Regions from separate parts of the Streptomyces sp. KL2 genome, predicted to be linked through region 1. Evidence: riboswitches for the same ligand, from Rfam matches in the RefSeq annotation. Region 1 holds a riboswitch; the other holds the start of a gene.
The links. Region 1 has a riboswitch for cyclic di-AMP ahead of QPK52_RS16770 (transglycosylase family protein). Riboswitches for the same ligand answer to the same signal wherever they lie in the genome.

Region 1 (4,202 bases):
GGGACCCGGCCGGGCACCCCTTCTGCCTCTGCGTGGAGTGAGCCGGCCGCCCGTCAGTGCGCGATGGGGCAGGGCGCCGGGGTGAGGGAACGGAGAAGAGGCGGGCGGGGCGGGGGTGTTCGCACACCCCTGCCCCGCCCGCCTCTCGGCCGGCTCCGGACTCGGGCGACCGGGCCGGTGAGGGTCAGGACCCTCAGATGCTGACGCCGTTGGCCCGCAGGTAGGCCAGCGGGTCGATGTCCGAGCCGTAACCGGGGGCGGTACGGATCTCGAAGTGCAGGTGCGGACCGGTGCTGTTGCCGGTGGAGCCGACGGCGCCGATCTGCTGGCCGGTGTTGACCGTCTGGCCGGCGCTGACCGACAGCGAGGACAGGTGGCCGTACTGGCTGTACCGGCCGTCGTTGTGACGGATGACGACCTGGTTGCCGTAGGCCCCGCCCCAGCCGGCGGAGACCACGGTGCCGCTGGTGACGGCCTTCACCGGGGTGCCGGAGGCGGCGGCGAAGTCCTCACCGGTGTGGCCGTTGGACCAACGGGCACCGGAGGCCTTGTAGGAGCCGGACGGAGCGGCGTTCACCGGGGCGGTGTAGCCGGTGACCGCACCGCGGTCGCTGCGGTCGGCACGCTCGGCCGACTGCTGCACGGCCTCGGCCTTCTCGGTCTTCTCGACCTTGGGCGCCGCCTTCTCGGTCTTCTCGGCCTTCGGGGCCGGCTTGGCCTCGGGCTTGGCCGCGGCCTTCTGCTGGGTGGCGGCGCCGCCCAGGGTGAGCTCCTGGCCCGGGAAGATCAGGTTCGGGTTGTCGCCGATGACCTGGCGGTTGTCCTCGTAGATGCGCTCCCAGCCGCCCTGGACGCCCTGGGCCGCGGCGATCTTGAAGAGGGTGTCGCCGCCGACGACCTCGTAGGAGGCGCCCTCGCCGGCGCCGTGGTCGTGGCTGTGGGCGCGCTCGCCGCGGTCCGCGCGCTGCGGCGCGGCCTGGCTCTTCTGCTGCTTCGGCTCGGCCTCGGGCTTGGCCTCGGCCTTGACCTCGGGCTTGGCCTCGGCCTTGACCTCGGGCTTGGCCTCGGCCTTCGGAGCGGCCGGGGCCTGCTCCTTCTGCTCGGTGGGGTTGCTCCGGCCGTCGGGGGAGACGGCCGGGGCGGGACCGCCCTTGGTCAGGCCGGCCTTGACCGAGCACACGGGCCAGGCGCCCGGGCCCTGCCCCGCCAGCACCTTCTCGGCGACGGCGATCTGCTGGTCCTTGGTGGCGAGGTCGGCGCGCGGCGCGTACTGGGTACCGCCGAAGGCGGCCCAGGTGCTCTGCGTGAACTGCAGGCCGCCGTAGAAACCGTTGCCGGTGTTGATGCTCCAGTTGCCCGTGCTCTCGCACTGGGCGACCTTGTCCCAGGTCTCGACGGAGGCCGCGTTGGCTCCGCCGGCGGCGATCAGGGGAAGGGCCATGCCGGCGCCGCCCACGGAGATGGCGAGCGACAGGCGGGTGAGACGGCTGTTGCGCATACGACGGTGACGTCCGCGTGCGGACATAGGTGTGCTCCTTCTCCTACGCCTGCGAGGTGAGCTGTCGGGTTCGGGCTGGAGTTGCCCGGCCATGTGTGCCGCGGCGCGTGGCGCGGCATGGCTTCACCCCAAGCCGTCCCGTATGGGCCCGGGACGGCGACTTACCTTGGGTCCCCCGCTCCTGTCATCGGGTGGTGTGGATGGTCCAGCCCGCCGCCGTTGACAGGATTCGGCGTTCGACAGCGGGCCGCCGCACATTCGTACGGCACGGCCAGAACGGTAGACACATCGTTTCCGCCGATACAAGCCGATGGGTCACAGGACGCCCGTTTCGAAGGCTTTGATGATCGTCAGATCGTCACCGTCTGCTGCGTTCACTTCCCGAAGAGTGGCGGACCCCGGCTCTGACGAGCTGTCACTTCTCCCCACTGCCAGGAGCGATGACGCAGAAGGCCCTCCTCCGGCACGCAGAGCGACGTACCGGGGAGGGCCGGCTCGTGAGTTGGGTCACGAGGAGGTCAAGGAGCTATCCGTCGAGCTGTCCGATGGTGGCGATCGACGGGCCGCGCCTGGTCCGCTCGTGGCGGGCGACCGCCTCCGCGTCGCGCAGCACGCGCACCGCGTTCTTCCAGGTGAGCTTGGCCAGATCGGCCTCGGACCAGCGGCGGTCCAGCAACTCGGCCACCAGGTGCGGGTATCCGGACACATCGCTCAGATCGGACGGGGTGAAGGCCGTGCCGTCGAAGTCGCCGCCGATGCCGATGTGGTCGATGCCCGCGACCTCGCGCATGTGGTCCAGGTGGTCGGCGACCGTCGCCGCCGTGGCGACCGGGCGCGGGTTGGCCTCCTCGTACGCGCGCTGGACCGCCAGGCCCCTCTCGCTGCCGTCCAGGGGGTGAAGGCCGTGGGCGCGCATGTTCTCGTCGGCGGCCTCGGTCCAGGCGACGGCGGCGGGCAGCACGAACTTCGGCACGAATGTGGCCATCGCCACACCGCCGTTGACCGGAAGCCGCTCCAGCACGTCGTCGGGGATGTTGCGCGGGTGGTCGCACACCGCGCGGGCCGAGGAGTGCGAGAAGACCACCGGCGCCGTCGTCACGCGCAGGGCGTCGCGCATGGTGGCGGGCGCCACATGGGAGAGGTCCACCAGCATCCCCAGCCGGTTCATCTCCCGCACGACCTCCTCGCCGAAGCGGGTCAGGCCGTCGTGGCGCGGGGTGTCGGTGGCCGAGTCGGCCCAGTCGATGGTGTCGTTGTGGGTGAGTGTCATGTAGCGCACACCCAGCCGGTACAGGGCGCGCAGCGTGGCCAGGGAGTTGTTGATGGAGTGGCCGCCCTCGGCGCCCATCAGGGAGGCGATGCGGCCCTCGGCGCGGGCCGCCTCCATGTCGTCGGCGGTGAAGGCGGGCCTGAGGTCGGCCGGGTGGCGGTCGGCCAGCCGCCGCACCACGTCGATCTGCTCCAGGCAGGCGCTGACCGCGGCGTCACCGGTCAGGTCGGTGCGCACGTAGACCGACCAGAACTGCGCCCCCACCCCGCCCGCGCGCAACCGCGGGATGTCGGTGTGCAGATGGGCCGACTGGTCCCCGGCGATGTCGCGCCGGTCCAGGTCGTACGCGACCTGCTCGCGCAGCGCCCACGGCAGGTCGTTGTGGCCGTCGGCGACGGGATGGGCCTCCAGCAGCGCCCTGGCCCGTGCCAGCAGCTCGGCGGAGTGACCCATCTCACCTGCCCCCGAAGCCGAAGCCGGCGCCGCCCGCGGCGACCTTGCTCCGCAGCCGTCGGCCCTTCTCCCTCGCCTGGTCCTTCAGCTCCGCCTGGAACCGCTCCATGCGCTCGCGCAGCTCCTCGTCGTGGGCCGCCAGGATGCGGACCGCCAGCAGGCCGGCGTTGCGCGCGCCGCCGACCGAGACCGTGGCGACCGGGACCCCGGCGGGCATCTGGACGATGGACAGCAGGGAGTCCATGCCGTCCAGGTGCCGCAGCGGCACGGGGACGCCGATCACCGGCAGCGGGGTGACGGAGGCGAGCATGCCCGGCAGGTGGGCCGCTCCCCCGGCGCCGGCGATGACCGCCTTCAGCCCGCGTCCGGCCGCCTCGTCGCCGTAGGCGATCATCTCGTGCGGCATGCGGTGGGCGGAGACGACGTCGACCTCGTAGGGGACCTCGAACTCGTCCAGGGCCTCGGCCGCGGCCTCCATGACCGGCCAGTCCGAGTCGGATCCCATGACGATCCCCACGGCGGGGGCGGATGCGGGGCTGGGGGCGTTGCTCATTCGGTGATGGTCCCTCGCAGATAGGCGGCGGCGTGGGCGGCGCGCTCGCGTACGTCCGCCAGGTCGTCGCCGTAGGTGTTGACGTGGCCGACCTTGCGGCCGGGCTTCACGTCCTTGCCGTACATGTGGATCTTCAGCCGCGGATCGCGGGCCATGCAGTGCAGATAGCCCTGGTACATGTCGGGGTAGTCGCCGCCGAGCACGTTGGCCATCACCGTCCAGGGCGCACGGGGGCGCGGGTCGCCCAGCGGCAGGTCGAGCACGGCCCGCAGGTGGTTGGCGAACTGGGAGGTGACCGCGCCGTCCTGGGTCCAGTGGCCGCTGTTGTGCGGACGCATGGCCAGCTCGTTGACCAGGACGCGGCCGTCGCGGGTCTCGAACAGCTCCACCGCCAGGTGCCCGATCACACCCAGCTCCTTCGCGATCGT
Region 2 (4,202 bases), 1.5 Mb from region 1:
CAGCGCGTTGAAGCGCTTGACGGCGTTGGCCGAGCGGGCCGCCATGCCGTACGCCTCGTCGACGCGGCGCAGCGCCTGCGGGAAGGTGATCCGCTCGCGCAGCGCCAGCGCCTCGATCATCGCCTCGGCCCGGTCGCCGATGCCCCGCTTGGGGACGTTGAGGATGCGGCGCAGCGGTACGGCGTCCTCGGGGTTGGCCAGCACCCGCAGGTACGCCAGGACGTCGCGGACCTCCTTGCGCTCGTAGAAGCGCACTCCGCCGACGACCTTGTACGGCAGGCCGACCCGGATGAAGACCTCCTCGAAGACGCGGGACTGGGCGTTGGTGCGGTAGAAGACGGCGACGTCGCCCGCCTTCGCCTCGCCCGCGTCCGTCAGCCGGTCGATCTCCTCGGCGACGAACTGCGCCTCGTCGTGCTCGGTGTCGGCCACGTAGCCCGTGATGCGGGCCCCGGACCCGGCGTCGGTCCACAGGTTCTTCGGGCGGCGGTTCTCGTTCCGCTCGATGACGGCGTTGGCGGCCGAGAGGATGGTCTGGGTGGAGCGGTAGTTCTGCTCCAGCAGGATGGTGGTCGCGTCCGGGTAGTCCTCCTCGAACTGGAGGATGTTGCGGATGGTGGCGCCGCGGAAGGCGTAGATCGACTGGTCGGCGTCGCCCACCACGCACAGCTCGGCACGCCCGCCCGCGGCCGCGCCCTCCTCGCTGCCGTCCACGCCCACCAGCTCCCTGATCAGGGTGTACTGGGCGTGGTTGGTGTCCTGGTACTCGTCGACCAGCACATGGCGGAAGCGGCGGCGGTAGTGCTCGGCGACGTCGGGGAACGCCTGGAGCAGGTGGACCGTCGTCATGATGATGTCGTCGAAGTCCAGGGCGTTGGCCTCCCGCAGCCGCGCCTGGTACATCGCGTACGCCTGGGCCAGCGTCTTCTCGAAACCGTCGGACGCCCTGGCCGCGAAGTCCTCCTCGTCGACCAGTTCGTTCTTCAGGTTCGACACCTGCGCGCTGAACGACTTGGGCGGGAATCGCTTGGGATCCAGGTCCAGGTCCCGGCAGACCAGTGCCATCAGACGGCGGGAGTCGGCGGCGTCGTAGATCGAGAAGCTGGAGGTGAAGCCGAGCTTCTTGCTCTCGCGCCGCAGGATGCGCACGCACGCGCTGTGGAAGGTGGAGACCCACATCGACTGGGCGCGCGGGCCGACCAGCTCCGCCACGCGCTCCTTCATCTCGCCCGCGGCCTTGTTGGTGAAGGTGATCGCGAGGATCTCCCCGGGGTGGACGCCGCGCGCGCCCAGCAGGTGCGCGATGCGGTGGGTGAGCACCCGCGTCTTGCCGGACCCGGCGCCCGCGACGATCAGCAGGGGCGAGCCGGTGTGCACCACGGCCGCGCGCTGCTGGTCGTTGAGCCCCTCCAGCAGGGCGGCCGGATCGACGACGGGACGGGCCGCGCCGTTGCCGTAGTAGGCGTCGCGCGCCCCGCCTCCGCCGAAGGCGCCCGCGAAGAGGTCGTCGGGGACGTCGTCCTCCGGCGGCGCGGACGCCTCCTCCGGCGGGGGCGGCGGCTCCTCGTCCCCGGAGGGCTCGAGGTCGGCCAGGAAGCTGTCGTCGAAGAGGCTGCTCATCGCCGTCGAGTCTAGGACGCCGCGCCCGCGGCCGGGGCGGCCCTCCTAAGATGGCGGGCATGACCGACGCCCCCGCGCCCCGCCCCCGTCCCGGCTCGGAGCTGCGCGCCGGGCACACCGACCGTGAGGCGGTGGCCGAGCGACTGCGCGAGGCCGCCGGCGACGGCCGCATCGACCTGGAGGAGCTGGACGAGCGGCTGGAGAGGGCGTTCGCCGCCAAGACCTACGGCGAACTGGAGGCACTGGTCGCGGACCTGCCCGGCCAGGACGCGGCGGGCCTGGCCCCGAGCGCCCAGGAGCCGCTGGCGCTGAGGACGGTCGCCGGCGACATCCGGCAGGACGGCCACTGGATGGTGCCGGAGCGGATCACCGCCAAGACCACGCTGGGGCGGATCGTGATCGACTTCACGCGGGCGGAGTGCCGCCACCGGGAGGTCCGCCTGGAGCTCGACGCGGGAATGGGCGAGATCAAGGTCGTCGTGCCGCGCGGCTGGACGGTGCGGGCCGAGGGGGTGACCTCCGGAATGGGGTCCGTCCGGAACCGGGCCACCGAACCGCCCGTGCCCGGGATGCCGGTGCTGCGGATCAGCGGCGGCTCCAAGGTGGGGACGATCGTCGTGCGCCACCCGTACCGCTGGCCCGGGCGCCGCTCCCGCGACTGAGCGCCGCCGCCCCCGGAGCGGCAGGTCCCGGCGGCGGGCCCCCGAAACGGACGATAACCGACCGATAACGAATCGGTTTCGGGATATACCGAACACCGGCCTTCACAGGAGCCCCACCAGTGCTCTACGGTCCAGCGTCAGGCGGCCCGGACCCCTCGCCGGCGACAGCGTCGGCACGGGCGGCCTCCGCCGAGCCCGGCCGTGCGGCCGGGGCCGGGGACCCACTCCCCACCGGGGTGAATCGGGCCCGCGGGCCCGTAGGGCGGACTTCCGACGCCCGAACCCGTCAGCTAACCCGGTAGGCGGTGTTCCACGGAAGGAGCGCCCGCCTTGGCGTCGCACCGCAGACCGCGCACCCCCCTGCTGTCCCCCGCCTCCCGTCGCGGAGCGGTCGGACTCACCACCGCGGCCATCGCCTCCGCGACCCTTCTCTCCCAAGGTCCCGCCCAGGCCGCGCCCGAGGACGGCAGGCCCTCGATCGAGGAGGTCCGCAAGCGGGTGGACGCGCTGTACCGGGAGGCGGGCAGCGCGACGCAGAAGTACAACGCGGCCAAGGAGAAGGCGGACGAGCAGCGCGAGGAGGTCGACCGGCTCCTCGACGAGGCCGCCGAGCGCGCGGACAGGCTCAACGACGCCCGCCGGAAGCTGGGCGGCTACGCCACCGCGCAGTACCGCAGCGGAGGGGTCTCCGACACCGCGGTGCTGCTCCTGTCCGACGACCCCCAGGACTTCTTCGGCCGCAAGCACCTGATGGACCGGATCACCGACCGCCAGCGGCAGGCCGTCGACGACTACCGGGACGAGCAGCGCGCGGCTCGGAAGAAGCGCTCGGAGGCGTCGGCGAGCCTGGCCGAACTCACCGACGCCCAGAAGGAGCTGGCGGACAGCAGGAAGACCGTCCAGGGCAAGCTGGCGCAGGCCCGGAAGCTGCTGTCGGAGCTGACCGCCGAGGAGAAGGCGCGCCTGGCCGCTCAGGAGCGCAGGCGGCAGGAGGAGGCCCGCCGCAAGGCCGCCGCCGCCGCTGCCGAGCGCGAGAGGCGGCAGGCCGAGGCCGAGGCGGCCGCCGAGCGCGAGAAGCGGGACGAGACGCCGGCGGACAGCGGCACGGACACCGGCGGCGGCAGCACGGGCACGGGCGGCACGGACACCGGAACCGGCGGCGCCGCGGACGACTCGTACGCCGCGAAGGCACAGAAGGTGCTCGCCTTCGCCGAGGCCCAGCTCGGCAAGCCGTACGTCTGGGGCGCCACCGGCCCCAACTCCTACGACTGCTCGGGGCTGACCCGGGCCGCCTGGCTCAGCGCGGGCGTCTCACTGCCGCGCACCACCTACGACCAGGTGAACGCGGGCGCCCGGATCGCCAAGGCCGACATGCGGCCCGGAGATCTGGTCTTCTTCTACGACGACATCAGCCACGTCGGCGTCTACGCGGGCGGCGGCCAGATGATCCACGCGCCGAAGCCGGGCGCCGAGGTGCGCTACGAGTCCGTCGACCACATGCCCTTCCACAGCGCGGTCCGGCCGGCCTGAGACGGGACGGCGGGCGGCCGTGCCTCCGCACCGCCGCCCGCCCGACGGCCGCCGCCCGCCGTCGGCCGTCGGCACAGCCGCCTACGTCCACATGACGGCGATGAAGATGTTGGCGACGGTGAGCAGGCCGATGGTGCCGAACAGCGGCGCGGGCAGCCGCTCCTCGTCCCGCTTGACGTAGACCAGGCCGAGGATCACCACCAGCAGGGCGAGCTTCACACCGATCTTGATGTGGTTGACGGTCTGGCCGTCCGCCTCGTTCAGGCCCACCAGGGCCACGCCCGTCACCAGCATGGTGAGGGCTCCGTGCAGCATCGCGGGGACGATGCGGGCCTCGCCGGCGCCCATGGCCTTCATCTGTGTCATGAAGCCGCCGAGCAGGGCGCCGAT

Region 2: it holds a riboswitch for cyclic di-AMP, as region 1 does, so the genes downstream of both, QPK52_RS09870 (NlpC/P60 family protein) here and QPK52_RS16770 (transglycosylase family protein) in region 1, are expected to answer to the same signal.

What each region holds. Positions count from the first base shown of each region.
Region 1 is NZ_CP127170.1:3,697,087-3,701,288, reverse strand. Features, by position in the region: gene QPK52_RS16775 (VOC family protein) at 1-41, shown strand, start outside; gene QPK52_RS16770 (transglycosylase family protein) at 194-1,525, opposite strand; cyclic di-AMP (ydaO/yuaA leader) riboswitch at 1,530-1,743, opposite strand; gene QPK52_RS16765 (dipeptidase) at 2,025-3,221, opposite strand; gene purE (5-(carboxyamino)imidazole ribonucleotide mutase) at 3,223-3,774, opposite strand; gene QPK52_RS16755 (5-(carboxyamino)imidazole ribonucleotide synthase) at 3,771-4,202, opposite strand, start outside.
Region 2 is NZ_CP127170.1:2,217,502-2,221,703, forward strand. Features, by position in the region: gene pcrA (DNA helicase PcrA) at 1-1,620, opposite strand, end outside; gene QPK52_RS09865 (DUF1707 domain-containing protein) at 1,680-2,282, shown strand; cyclic di-AMP (ydaO/yuaA leader) riboswitch at 2,460-2,602, shown strand; gene QPK52_RS09870 (NlpC/P60 family protein) at 2,613-3,812, shown strand; gene QPK52_RS09875 (hypothetical protein) at 3,894-4,202, opposite strand, start outside.